DNA from 2 places in the Companilactobacillus halodurans genome. Region 2 is predicted to be linked to the other one. Evidence: predicted binding sites of a transcription regulator. Region 2 holds the regulator's gene; the other holds the start of a gene.
What was found. Region 2 encodes LexA, which represses DNA repair genes until DNA is damaged. Its sites were predicted from a motif close to CNAACANNTGTTNG; they were not measured.

Region 1 (4,532 bases), on a different contig from region 2:
CTGTCTTGTCATTTTTCCTTAAGTACTCAAGCTGACGTTTGATTAAAACCTCTTCATCAGCAGTTGTATATTTTTTTCGGCGATAGCTTTGAGTCTTCTTTTCAATCAATCCTTTGAATCCTTCCAAAGCTCCAAAAGGCGCAAATTGGGCAGCTCGGTCTAATTCTGGCATTGGCAAATGGCGTTTAGATGGTTGATAAGGAAGATTCATAATATCGTTATAAGCTGAGGTATCGTTAAAAATCTTTTGTTCAATTAATTTCTTTTCATCCATTAGGCGTGATGACCTCCAATTTGATTGTTACGTTCCATTGTGGTTGAACCCTTTTCAAGATCAGATGCTTTGACGATGACGTTGCGATTACCGAATTTCCTTTGTAAATTTAAAATAGTTTCTTGAATTTTTCTATCTTGTTGACGCTTAGTTTGAGCAGTTTTATCTTGAATTATTTCCTCATTAGTATCTTCAAAAAGATTCGTTTGCTTGAAAGTAGTTTTTTGTTTGGCTTTTTTCTCGTCAATCAGATTGGTTGCTGTTAATGTGATTCGTCTTATCAGCATCTTAGAATCAGTGCATCTTTCATAGAGCATTTTGAAGGTGCTGCTCAATTCAGCAGACGATGAAGTTGGACTATCCAATTTTATATTAGTATGAGCTGGTTTAGGAACCTTTCTTCCATAGTAGTCAGTTACCAACTGGCCAGTAAAACTATTGTCTATTTGGAGACTAGTAATATCGTAATTAACGATAATACCTACTTGGTTAATGACAGATTTTTTTTGAACCAAATCTAAAGCTAAAGTATCACTCATGCCACGAACAATTTTTAAAGCGTCTGCATAAGAAGTTGGCTTCATCAAAACTTGACTTGAATAGAGACCGTGATCTTCTGAGCGATAGTTTTTAATATCAGCAAGAGTCGTCGTCTCATGTCCCCAAGCATGGTCAATAATCAATTCGGCGTTTTTACCAAATTCTTGATAGAGGATTTCCTCGTTCTTTTTATCTGATAAACTGCCTAACGAGCACCGAGCAATGTCACCCATGGTGTGTAATCCTAAATTCTCAAGTCTCTTTGAATAGCCACGACCAATGCGCCAAAAATCAGTTAATGGTTGATGAGCCCAAAGAAGTTTTCGATATTGCAATTCGTTCATCTGTGCGATTCTAACGCCATCGCTATCACCTGGAATATGCTTAGCAACGATATCCATTGCTACTTTAGCTAAGTAGAGATTAGTTCCGATACCTGCTGTGGCCGTGATACCAGTTTCCGATTGAATTTGCTGGATAATCGTTTTAGCTAGGGTGTGAGCAGTTATGTTATGTGTCGCTAAATAATCAGTCACATCCATTAAAACTTCATCAATAGAATAGACATGAATATTTTTTGCCTCAATGAAACGCAGGTAAATACCGTAAATTTCCGTACTTTTGTGCATATAAAAATTCATTCTTGGTTTGACAGTTTTATAGCCAATTTTTAGCGATGGTGAATTTAATAAGTGCTGACGATTGATTGAGGAATATTTTGTCAAATGATGACGAGAATTTTCTAATAATCTTTTATGATTGAGTTTAGAAACGATTTGTTCAACTTGAAAAAGTCGTGGACGACCAGGAACCCCAAACTTTTTTAGAGCAGGAGAGACTGCTAGACAAATTGTTTTGTCAGTTCGAGAATTATCGGCAACGACAAGATTAGCATTTAATGGATCAAGGTCGTGGGCAATGCATTCCACTGATGCGTAAAATGATTTCAAGTCAATAGCCATGTAGGTCCTTTCATTTGTCATCTGAATAATCCTCCCGTCAAAAAAGGGATGCACTGGGCATCCATTGATGATTTACAAACATATGTTCTAAAAGAATTATAACATTTTCACCATCTTTATTGAAATTAAGGTACTACTTTTTTTGAATTTAAAATCTTGTTAGAATGCACTTTAAGGACCATAATTATCATAGTATAAGTAAATAAATTATTTAAATAAGGCAGGTTTTAATTATGGCAAAGGTTTTTATTGCGGGAAAAATTCCCGATAAAGCAGTTTCCTTATTGAAGGCAACTGACTTAACGATTGATATGTATACTGATGATAAATTAATTGATAAGGATACATTAAAACAACATGTTTCTGACAGTGATTTTTTAATTACTCCACTTTCAACAACAGTTGATCAAGAAGTTTTGGATGCTGCTCCTAAACTTAAATTAGTTGCTAATTTTGGAGCGGGAACAAACAACGTTGATGTTAATTACGCTAAGAAGTTAAATATCCCAGTTACCAATACGCCTAAAGTCTCAACAGTATCGACTGCTGAATCAACCACAGGCTTAATCATTGGCTTGATGCATCGAATCGCTGAAGGCGACCATCTGATGAGAACTACTGGATTCAATGGTTGGGCTCCTTTATTCTTCTTAGGTCATGAATTGCAAGGCAAAACATTGGGTATTATTGGTTTGGGTCAAATCGGCCAAGCAGTTGCCAAGAGAATGCATGCTTTTGATATGCCAATTCTTTATACGCAACGCCATCGTTTGCCTATTAGTTTGGAAACGCAATTGGGAGCTAAATTCGTCAGTCGAGATGAACTTCTAAAGAAGTCTGATGTCGTTTCGATTCATATTCCCTTAAATGACAGTACCAAGCATCTTTTAGGAGCAAAAGAATTTTCAGAAATGAAGTCAAACGCTGTGCTAATCAATGCTGCTCGGGGTCCAATTATTGATGAAGCTGCATTAACGACTGCTTTAAAGCAAAAGACGATTGCTGGGGCAGCTTTAGATGTTTATGAACATGAGCCAGAGGTTTCTGATGAATTGAAGCAAATGAAAAATGTGATTTTGACGCCTCACTTGGGTAATGCGACGGTTGAAGCTCGTGATGCTATGGCAGAAATTGTAGCTCAAAATACCATTGCTGCTTACGAAGGTAATAAAATTAAATATATTGTTAACGGGCTATAAAATTGCTTCTAATATTTACTAAAAATGGATTAGAACTTTTCCCTTGGGATGTTCGTGAGTCATATAGTCAATAGCTTTGTTAATGTCATTAAGGTGAAACTCTTTAGGATCAATAGCTGGGATTATATTCTCTTTTTCAATTATTTGAGTTATTTTCTTTAACTGTTGGCCATTACTTCTAACAAAGATAAATCGGTATTTTACATTGGCTTTTTTGGCCTTGTTGTCTATTTTTGATCCTGCAATTGCAAATAATATTTGTTTCCACCATGGTAAGTTATGGTCAATTGCAAATTGCTTATTTGGACCAGCTTTTAGTGATAGCAGCCTGCCACCATTTTTTAAAATAGATAATTCTTTATCGATTTCTTTTGCTCCTAGAGTGTCAATAACATAATCGACATCATGCAGAATCTCCCAATAATTTTCTGTTTTGTAGTCTAAAAATTGAGTAACACCAATATTCATAACCTGTTCACGAGAGCGATTATTTCCACTGACAATAACGTTTAAGCCCATATCTTTAGCAATTGGAACTGCCATTTGTCCAAATGAACCAGATCCTCCAGGAATAAAAATGGTCTTTCCTGCACTGGCATGTAGTTCCTCATGCAGTCCTTGATAAGCTGTCAGACCAGTTAAAGGAGCTGCAGCACCTGTAGAGAAATTAAGGTTTTTCGGTAATAAGGCGATTGCGTCTTGATTTATTGCTACATATTCAGCAAAGGCTCCAATTTTATTTAATGGTAAACGAGAATAGATTTTGTCTCCAATTTTGAAATCACGGACTTTATCTCCAACCTTTTCAATTATCCCAGTAAGTTCGTTTCCCATAGTTGCAGGTAATTGGTAGTTTTGAATTAATTTGACACTTCCACTAGTAATTAAATTCTCAAGTGGATTCACAGCAGCAACTTTGACTTTAACTAGAACTTCATTAGTAGCAATTTTTGGAACAGGTAAGTCTTTAATTTTTAATTTGGCATTCTTTTCATACTTAGTTAATTGAGCAACTTTCATATTCTTCTCCATATTTGATAACCGTTTTTTATCTATAATTTTAAAATAGTATAATTTCTTTGGTAACAGAAGTCAATAATTGTTACTTAAAATCAATTGTGCTAAACTACAAATAAATTATTAGAAAGAAATTTAAAAATATGGAAAAAATAACAAATTTGAAGATAATTGAAACTGCAGAACTATTAATAGAAGAAACTGGCAAACCAGAAGTCTCTATCCCTCAAATTGCTAATAAAATGGGAATAACACATGGAGCCATTTATAAACATTTTGGCAGTAAACAAGAACTTTGGGAAACAGTTGCTCAAAAATGGTTCAATCAAAATATTGTTGAAAAGATAAGCATTGATGAATCCATTAATGACTCAAAAAAACAACTGTATGATTGGCTTTGGAAATTTATTAATGCAAAAAAACAAGCTTATTTGAGTGATAAAAGAATGTTTGATTTAAATACCAAATATGTTGATAACAATCCATATGTTCTCAGAGAAGTATTAACAGGTTGCTATCATACTATTAATAGAATAATGA
Region 2 (10,545 bases):
AAGTGCTTCGTATGACCATTATTCATTGGTCCAAATTTCAAACTATTCAAAAGTGCAATTGGTTGAGCGCCCATTGAGAAAATATCTCTGATAATTCCACCAACACCTGTCGCTGCACCTTGATAAGGTTCAACAGCTGATGGGTGATTGTGACTTTCAGCCTTGAAAACGACCGCTTGGTTATCGCCAATATCAAGAATCCCAGCATCCTCACCAGGACCTGCTAGAACGCGGCTGCTCTTATTAGGCATTTTTCGTAAAACCTTTTTCGAGTTCTTATAAGAACAGTGTTCACTCCACATAACTGAGTAGAGACCAGTTTCAGTGTAATTGGGTAATCTTTGAAGGATTTTTTCACTGATTAAGTCATATTCAGAGTCTGTTAAGCCCCATTGTTGATATAATTTTTGGTCTTTGATTTGTTTTGGAGTAGGTTCAGCCATTAATTATTCACCTTTACTTGATAATTGATAATCGATTGGAAAAGTTTTAAGCCATCGTCAGAACCAAGAATTTTTTCGATTGCTCGTTCTGGGTGAGGCATCATTCCTAAAACATTCTTTTGCTTATTCAAAACCCCAGCAATTTGGTCGACGGAGCCATTAACATTGTCGCCATATTGAAAGGCAATTTGATTATTTTCTTTCAATTCTTTTAAAGTAGCTTCATCGCAATAATAACGACCTTCACCATGAGCTACGGGAATTCTGATTTTCTTACCAGCTTGATAAAGATTCGTAAATGGCGTCTGATCATTGATAACTTTCAAAGCGACTGTTTCACAGATAAAACGTCCTTGTTCGTTTTTAATCAAAGCCCCAGGAAGAAGTCCTAATTCAGTTAAAATTTGAAAACCATTGCAAACTCCGAAAACAACTTTTCCTTCATTTGCAAAACGAATAATTTCTTTCACGATTGGTGCATGAACTGCAATTGCACCGCTTCTTAAATAGTCGCCATAAGAAAAGCCACCTGGAATCAAAACACCATCAAAGCCTTCTAGGCTAGTCTTTCTGTAATCAACTAATTCAACTTCTTCTTTGATTCCGTCGCGAATGGCATAATATAAATCCATATCGCAATTAGAACCGGGAAAATTAATGACCGCAAACTTCATTTATTCTCCCTCCAAAATCTCATAACGATAAGTTTCCACGTTAGGATTGGCGAGTAAATCATCACAAATCAAATCAACATCTTTTTCCAAATTTGCGTAATCATTTTCAAATTTCAATTCAAAATATTTACCCATATGGACATCAGAGATTTGGTTGTAACCCATAGTTTGAATGGCAGACTTAATTGCCTCTCCTTGCGCGTCCAAAACAGATTCTTTCAAGGTAACGTAAACTTTAACTAATTTCATCTTCTTCTCCTAATTAATTTTCTTGCGATACTAAGCGATCCAAAACTTTTTGATAAGTTGTTACTAAATCTGCTTCATGCTTTCTGAAAACATCTTTGTCCATTGAATCGTGACTTTGTTTATCCCAAAGACGACAATTGTCAGGTGAAAATTCATCGACTAAAATAATTTCTGAACCAATTTTGCCAAATTCTAATTTAAAATCGACCAAATCAAAATTGCCTTGAGCAAAAAATGGAATCAACAACTGATTGATTTTTAAAGTTAATTCTTTGATATATTGAATGTCTTGTTTGTCAGCAATTTTCAAGGCGTGAATCTGTGATTCATTGATAAAGGGATCATCTAAAGCATCGCTCTTGTAATAAAATTCGATGATAGGTTCTTCTAAGTGCGTTCCAGTTTCGACATCGAATTTCTTAGCAAAACTTCCAGCTGTAATATTTCTTAAAACGACTTCCAGAGGAAAGACTTCAGTTTTTTTAACCAATTGTTCATGATCTGAAACATTTCTTACTAAATGAGTTTTGATGCCATTTTTAATTAAATAATCAAAAACTAAACTTGATATTTTGCAGTTCAAAACGCCCTTGCCTGGTTCAAGTTCTTTTTTCTTACCATTAAAAGCAGTAGCTTGGTCTTTATAAACCATCAAAACTTCATCAGCCTGTTTTGCTTGGTAGACGTTCTTGGCTTTTCCTTCATAGAGCAACTTCTCATCAGTCATAATTTACACTCTCCAAATTGGATTATTTTCGATAGCTTGTTTTGCTTGTGTTAAATTGTCGCTTAAAACTGTGATATGTCCCATCTTACGATTTTCTTTAATGGCATCTTTTCCATAATCATGGAAGTTCCATTCCGGATGCAAATTCAATTCAGCTTTCGCATTTTCTAAGTGCTGTCCTAATAAATTAACCATTAAAGCTGGTTTAAATAGTTCGACCTCAGGCATTGGTAAGTTGCAGACGCCTCTGATATGGCTATTGAATTGTGAAATATTGCAAGCTTCAATCGTTAAATGACCGGAATTATGTGGTCGCGGTGCAATTTCATTAACAAACACTTCATCGTCATCTGAAACAAAAAATTCAATACACATCGTACCCACTAGTTCCAATTCCTTAGCCAAAGTCTCGCCAACTTGGTAAATGTGTTGACTGGCTTGTTCGCTCAATTGAGCTGGGCAAGTACTGAGGTGCAAAATATTGTGACGATGAACATTTTCAATAATGGGAAAAATTGAAGTTTGACCATCACTATTAGCAGAAACTACAACTGAAACTTCTTTTTTCAAATTGATCTTCTTCTCTAACATGCATGGACCTTGCATCAACAATTCTTCAATATCGGCATAACAAACGTCATCTGGATCTTCGATTAGTATTTGACCTTTCCCATCATAGCCGCCTCTAATGGTCTTTAAGATTACGGGAGCAGTTAATTTTTCGATGCCTCGATGATATTCGAAGATATTTTTAATTACGACGTGAGGAACAGTTTGAAAGCCGCTTTGTTCAATAAAATCTTTCTCAGAAACACGGTTTTGCGTCACGCTTAAAGCTTTGGTACCTTGAGGAACTTGAGTATATTTTTTAACTTCATTAATTGCTTTAGCATCAACGTTTTCAAACTCATATGTCAAGACATCGCAACGCTTAGCTAGTTCAATCAATTTTTCTAAATCGTCATAATTGGCGACAATCTGGTCGTCAGAAACTTGGGCAGCGGAACAATTCTCTTGAGGATCAAGAATAATAACTTTATAACCCATAGCTTTAGCTTCAAAAGCCATCATCTGACCTAATTGACCGCCACCGATAATTCCAATCGTGGAATTAGGCAATATGCTTTTAGTCAAGATTTTTCCCACTTTCCAGTGACTTATCGTGCATTTGTTGCTGATAATCAACTAAGGATTTTTGATAAGCTTCATTTTTCAAAGCACAAATTTTTGTAGCAAGAATCGCGGCATTCTTCGCCCCTGCCTCACCAATCGAAACTGTTGCTACTGGAACTCCAGCTGGCATTTGAACAATTGATAATAATGAATCCATTCCTTTTAAATATTTAGAAGGAACCGGAACTCCAATTACAGGTAAGACTGTCGAAGAAGCAATCATCCCCGGCAAATGCGCTGCCCCACCAGCACCAGCAATAATTACCTGGAAATCATCCACAGCTTTTTTTGCAAAATCTAACATTTCTTGAGGCATTCGATGTGCTGAAATAACTTTGGTTTGGTGACTTACACCCAACTCATCCAAGACATCGATCGTGTTTTGCATAACTTTTAAATCAGAAATCGAGCCCATTACGATTGCGACATCACTCATTAAAAATTCCACCTTTCTTGCTTTGGTATTCAAAGTTTACCAAGATATGCGTTAGGTTTCAACGGTAAATACGAATTTTATACTTTTATTTTTAATAATTATTCGTACTTATCGGTTTCATTTGTAATTTAATTTAAATAATACAGTTTAAAGTTCGGAATTAATTAATGATTTAATATAAAGATATTCTCCTGATTTATGCAAAAAAAAAAAGGACTTAAAAATCGTTATACGATTTTTAAGTCCTTTTCAATTTAAGAAAATAATCAAAAACTATTATCCTAAATAATATCTTACTTGTTCTTCTTTTGTGAATTCTTCATGGTACTCATCAATTGATTAAGTTTCTTCTGTGATGGTTTTTGTCCCATTTGAGCCATCATTTGCTTAATCATATCCGCACTGATTGGTGGGTTATCTTGGAAGTATTTCTTCATGTACCATCTGGCAGCGAAGAAACCACCAACTAAACCAACCAATAGAGCTAAAATACCAACGACTATAGTTGTTCCCATTTATGTTTCACCCTTTCCATACATCTATTAATATTACAAAAAAAACTCCCTAATTGAAAGCCTTAATCGTCACGTAATCCCTTTTTGCGTTGAATTTCGCGAACTTTTTCCGGAGTAACTTCTTCCCCCTCTTTATTATAAACTCTCAACATTTCTAATCGAGACTTAAAACTTGCACGGAAATTCTTGAGGTATTCCTTACGCAATTGAGCTTGTTGGTCCTCTTCTTCTTTAGTAATAGTACCAGCTTTAGCCTTGTGAGCTAGTTCGTTAATCTTCTTTAACAACTCATCTTGTTCGTTCATAACTTTGTCTCTCCTCATTACATCGAACACTTGTTTGAACTTGTATTCAAATTTTGATACAATCTATTTAAGATATTAACAATGAGGTGTTCTAATGTCAAAAGCTGAAGGCTCTAAACAGTCAAAAATTTTACAATGCATTTATGATTATTTAGATGAACATGGATATCCGCCAACTGTAAGAGAGATTTGCGAAGCCGTAGATTTATCTTCAACATCAACGGTTCATGGTCACCTATCTCGTCTTGAAAAAAAAGGATTCATTCAACGTGACCCTACCAAGCCTCGAGCAATCGAGTTAACTGGTGCCGGTCTAAACTCTATTGGAATCAAGTCAAAACAAATCCCTATCTTGGGTGCTGTTGCCGCTGGTCAACCAATTACCGCTGAAAGAAACCCTGACGGTTATTTCCCAATTCCACCTGACTTGAATCGTGATTCTGGCGAATTGTTCATGCTTGAGATTCACGGTGAAAGTATGATCAATGCTGGAATTTACGATGGCGATCACGTCATCGTCCATGAGCAAAATTTTGCCAATAACGGCGAAATCATTATTGCAATGACTGAAGACATCGAAGCAACATGTAAGAGATTTTATCAAGAACACGGTCATTATCGCCTTCAACCAGAAAATGATACCATGGATCCAATCATTTTGGATAATGTTGAAATTCTCGGCAAAGTTGTTGGCTTATACCGTTCACAAATTTTTTAAAACTATCAAAAGATTGCTGATTGAAAAGTTAGCAATCTTTTTTTTCGTATTTTTTACTGATGCTTAATTATACGAACACGATAAACTTCTGTAACCGACTCTAAAGCATTTTTCAATTCGTCGATATCATTTGTTTTTAAATTGTCAACATCAACAATCGTATAAGCAATTTCTCCTTTTGCTGCATTACTCATATTCTCTATATTGATTTTTTTATTGGCGATTTGGGTACTGATCTGACCAACCATATTAGGAATATTTTGATGAATCACCGTAATTCTAAATTCTGTTTCAAATGGAACTTCAAGATTCGGCAAGTTGACGCAATGTTTAGTATCCCCTGATTCCAAATAATCCATTACCGTTTTTGCTCCTTGAGTGGCACCATTAGATTCAGCTTCAATTGTTGAACCTCCAATATGAGGCGTGATTGTAATCGAAGAATTTCCTGCAATCAAAGGTTCTCCAAAATCAGTACAGTAATGACTGATTTTTTGATGACGAAGTGCTTTTACAACTGCTTTATTATTAATTATCCCTAATCTTGAATAATTAAATAAAATGACATTTTCCTTCATTTCATCGATTTCTTTAGTCCCAATTAAATCGATTGTTGCATCATTTTTGGGTACGTGAACAGTCACAAAATCAGCATTTTGAACAGCTTTTTTTATCGAATCGACTCGCCTAACTTTATTATCAATTCGCCAGGCTCCATTAGTAGATAAATAAGGATCAAAACCAATGACCTTCATTCCTAATTGCATGGCTGCATTTGCCACCAATGATCCAACATGACCCAGACCAATCACAGCTAACTTTTTTGCAGCCAATTCACTGCCGTTGAATTTGGTCTTATCTTTTTCGGTTCTTTGTGAAATATCCGCTTGAGCATGGGCTATTGAATATTCATTTGCTGAAAAAAGATTTCTAGTGGTAGCAATCATCAAGGAAATCACCAATTCTTTAACTGCATTTGCATTGCTGCCTGGTGTATTAAAAACAGCTATTCCTTTTTTAGTTGCTTGTTTCAAAGGAACATTGTTAACTCCAGCACCAGCTCTAACAATGGCTTTTAAGTTCTGAGGCAAATTTTGATTCAATAAGTTAACCGAACGAATCAAATAAGCATCAGGATTATCTGTTTGATTGATTTGAAAATCATCTGTAAAAATTTCTAAACCACTTTTGGCAATCGCATTAAAAGTTTTAACTTGATACATTAGTGTTTCCCCCAATAATCTTTTTCAAATTTTCCTAAAAAGCTGACCAACTTTTCAACTCCTGCATAAGGCATAGCATTGTACAAGCTGGCTCGCATTCCACCGACTAATCGATGACCTTTAATATTTAAAAGTCCATAATCTTTTGCTTGGGCTATCAATTGACTATTGATTGACTTATCACCAGTTACAAAAACAACATTTGTTAAAGAACGGTCTGCTTTTTTCACAGGTGCTGTAAAAAGTTTTGATTCATCCAAAAAATCGTATAACAAATTAGATTTTTTCTGATTACGCTTTTGCATTTCCAAAACTCCACCTTGTTGCTTCAACCATCGTAAAACTAATCCAGCAACATAAATTGCAAAAACTGGTGGCGTATTGAACATGGAATTTTTTTGAGAAAAAAGTTGATAATCTAACATACTTGGCAAATTTTTAGCATGAGCAAATAAATCATTTTTGACGATTACAACGGTTAAACCAGCTATTCCAAGGTTTTTTTGAGCTCCTGCCATTACTAATCCAAAATCCGTAATTTGATATTTTTGTCCAAGAAAATTAGATGACATATCAGCTACCACAGGAGTCTGTCCTATTTGGGGAATTTTTTTATAAGCTGTCCCTTCAATCGTATTATTAGTTGTAATGTGTAGATAATCGTACTCATCTTGAGGAAAATCACTCAAAGTTGGCAATCTTGAATAATGGTTCTTTTTTGTAGAAGCTAAAATATCAACCGTAGTTTTGACTTTCTTAGCTTCTTCCATCGCTCTAATTGCCCAGTGACCACTATCTAATAGAGCAATTCGATGATATTTTATTGCTAAATTTAATGGTGCAGCACTAAATTGCAAGGTACAGCCACCCTGAAAAAAGAGCACACTATAATTATCAGGAATCTGTAATAAACCTCGTAAATCTTGTTGAGCTTGTTGAATAATTTCTTCAAACAATTCTGATCGATGAGAGATTTCCATAACACTCATTCCAGAATTTTTATAGGATGGCAAATCATCTTTAATTTGTTGAATCACTGAGTTGGGCAAAGTCGCTGGCCCTGCTGAAAAATTGTATACTTCCATATTCAAAAGCTCCTTTTAAATTAAAATAAAAATCCCCACAGACAATATTCTGTGAGGATTATTAATTCTAATTTTTAGAAACCTCACAGATGTAATTGTCTTACATACATGAGGTTTATTGTGTCAGTTAATAAGCCTACATGTATAACGTGTAGACTTGGAGGAGACTGTTAAATTATTAATATTAAATTTTATCATATTAAAATACCTCCAATTAACTTAAAGACACTTTAACATTTCATTTTTAATTGTCAACTATCAATGGAGTAAATATTGTATAATTTGCTTAATGTATTCATTGTAAAAACAACTTAAGAGGAATAAAAATGACAGAATTTTATTTTATTCGTCACGGACAGACTAAAGCCAACGTGATGAAGATGAAACAAGGAACTATCAACACAGAAATCACTTATCTTAATGAAAATGGTCAAAAGCAAGCTCAAAAATTAGCCGACAACTTTGATATCAGTTTTGCCGACCGTGTAATTTCTAGTCCATTAGAGAGAACTAAGCAAACGACAGCTATTTTGAACCAATCAGCTCACCTGCCAGTCAGTTACGATAAGCGCTTAGTGGAGATTTCTTACGGCCAATGGGATGGTCAAAAAAATGCTGATCTTAGAAAAATCCATCCCGATGCTTATAACGACTATCTCAATGATGTCTTACCAATGTATGTTAAATATGCTACCGATGGTGAGACTTTTGATGATGTTATCAAACGAGTCGATGAATTCATTAAAGAAATGGCCAATAAATATCCTAATGAGAAAATAATTTGTGTTACGCATGGTTTTACTGTTAAGGCGGCAGCTTTAGATATTTTACAGCCTAAAGATGTGATGGCCTTACCAGAACCGCGCAACACCAGTATTTCCAAAATCACCGTCTTACCTAAGACAAACGAATTTTACCTCGAATACTATAATCAATTGTATTGAAAATTTTGAAACATAACATATCTTTTCTTGCTTAAATCGAGTAAGAAAAGGTAATTAAAATCAAGGTATTTTTCATTTTAGTTAGTGTAATATGCCGTCCTCCATAGCAAAGCAAATTTGGCTGGAACGATGTGGGCACGACTTTAAGCCTTTGCCAAGATCAGGCAAAGTCTTAAAGCTCGGCCTTATTCTAAGCAATAAATTGCTAAGAATAATTTCACATCTGAGCCAATTTGCTTTGCTATTCCGGACTGGATAGTGGTTTTATTTTTAATATCTTAAAGCAAAAAGCACCTGTCTAGATAACAGTTTGTCGACTATCTAGATAGATGCTTATTTGATTTGGAATTACTTGAAATAAATAATGAATGACGTTATCCAATCGGCAGTGGCAGCTTTGTGAATGATCAGTACTGAAATTGTACTTAGCGATTTATCGATTCATGGAAGAGGTTGGTTACTTTAATAAAGGGACATATTCAATTAAGGAATTCATCTATATTTAATTCATCTGATGTTCCCAAAAGGACTAGCCTAAATTTCTTAAATAAATTGTCAAAATTAGTTTCACCGTATACAATTCGTCCCATAAGTTTGACTTTGTTGTTATTGCCTTCAACGAAACCAGAGTTAATGAATGAAGATATTTCGGACTTACTATATTTTTTTACAAAATTATATATTGCCTTTACATTGGTCCTCATTATTGCAGAATAAATTTCCGAAAACTTTTTAATTATTGGAAAATTAGATTCAATAATATCTTTGTACTTATAGTCATTGGATCATTTTTTAGTAAATTGTTTATCATACATTTATATTTAATTATAGTGATATCTTTTGGATATCTTGATTCTAGAACTAAGTGGTGTTAACCCTCTGTTTCTCACCCTTGAAATTATTTTTACCAATAGTGTACATGCAGGACCAAAACGTTGTTTGATTTTTATCATATCACTTACTCAATACATACAAGAAAATGATCGTATCTGAGTATCCTGCCAACATCATTTTGTACATGATGTTCTCATAATTATTGGTAACCGATTTTTTTACATTTAATTGTGCCTAGTTCTTTTATTTTTTGAGGGGTCGTATTTAAAAATTTATGAATCATTGATACTCCCGATTGGATAATGTCACTTACCGTCTATTCTAATATTTTCAAATCATAAATAGCATTCATTTAAATATAAAGTCGATAAACTCTCTTATCTAAACGAATGCTTTTGCTATTTGATTTAAAAACAAAACCACTATCTAGTCCGGAATAGCAAAGCAAATTGGCTCAGATGTGAAATTATTCTTAGCAATTTATTGCTTAGAATAAGGCCGAGCTTTAAGACTTTGCCTAATCTTGGCAAAGGCTTAAAGTCGTGCCCACTTCGTTCCAGCCAAATTTGCTTTGCTATGGAGGACGTCATATTACACTTTATCTTAAGTTATCTGTCTTAATACTCAAAAGCTAGTTATACTCTTAACCATAAAAATAATTATAAGCTGCACCTATTAAATTAGAATCATTGTGATACTTTGCGGGAATTAGATGAGGAATCAATTTGATGTCTTCAATATTTTCAACTAAATTTTTGATCGTTGATTCCAAAGTATCGAGGAAATATTGATTCTCTGACACGCCACCACCGATGACGATTGCTTCTGGATCAATCACAAATTGTAAATTATAAATTACTTTAGCAAGATTATAAAACATGCTTTTAGTATACTTTTGAGCTTTCTTATCTCCATTTTCAGCTAATTGGAGCACTTCTTTGCCGGTTAAATTAGTTTGGTTAGCCCGATTATAATCTTGTGCCATGTGGACCGCGGTTCCAAGAAAACTCAAACGCTTATTTCCATGCCCTAATATCATACCAAACTCTCCACCTAAGCGATGGCTTCCATGAACAATTTGGCGATGGACTACTACTGACCCGCCAACACCAGTTCCAACTACTACGAAAATAATATTTTGCATATGCGTAGCAACGCCCATCGAAATCTCCGCTAAAGCTGCACAATTAGCATCATTTTCCATTGTTACAGGCAAGCC

Region 1: FHL05_RS01385 (Y-family DNA polymerase) is a predicted target of LexA. The motif match lies at 1,852-1,865, and genes of this name have one in related genera.

The regions. Positions count from the first base shown of each region.
Region 1 is NZ_VDFO01000003.1:65,366-69,897, reverse strand. Features, by position in the region: gene FHL05_RS01390 (hypothetical protein) at 1-274, opposite strand, end outside; gene FHL05_RS01385 (Y-family DNA polymerase) at 274-1,797, opposite strand; gene FHL05_RS01380 (2-hydroxyacid dehydrogenase family protein) at 2,010-2,975, shown strand; gene FHL05_RS01375 (NADP-dependent oxidoreductase) at 2,994-3,995, opposite strand; gene FHL05_RS01370 (TetR/AcrR family transcriptional regulator) at 4,136-4,532, shown strand, end outside.
Region 2 is NZ_VDFO01000008.1:11,460-22,004, forward strand. Features, by position in the region: gene purL (phosphoribosylformylglycinamidine synthase subunit PurL) at 1-443, opposite strand, end outside; gene purQ (phosphoribosylformylglycinamidine synthase subunit PurQ) at 443-1,117, opposite strand; gene purS (phosphoribosylformylglycinamidine synthase subunit PurS) at 1,118-1,366, opposite strand; gene purC (phosphoribosylaminoimidazolesuccinocarboxamide synthase) at 1,380-2,093, opposite strand; gene purK (5-(carboxyamino)imidazole ribonucleotide synthase) at 2,097-3,227, opposite strand; gene purE (5-(carboxyamino)imidazole ribonucleotide mutase) at 3,220-3,702, opposite strand; gene FHL05_RS02940 (YneF family protein) at 3,996-4,217, opposite strand; gene FHL05_RS02945 (DUF896 domain-containing protein) at 4,280-4,522, opposite strand; gene lexA (transcriptional repressor LexA) at 4,617-5,240, shown strand; gene FHL05_RS02955 (3-phosphoglycerate dehydrogenase family protein) at 5,294-6,463, opposite strand; gene serC (3-phosphoserine/phosphohydroxythreonine transaminase) at 6,463-7,548, opposite strand; gene FHL05_RS02965 (histidine phosphatase family protein) at 7,875-8,492, shown strand; gene FHL05_RS12805 (transposase) at 8,972-9,253, opposite strand; gene FHL05_RS02975 (ROK family protein) at 9,970-10,545, opposite strand, start outside.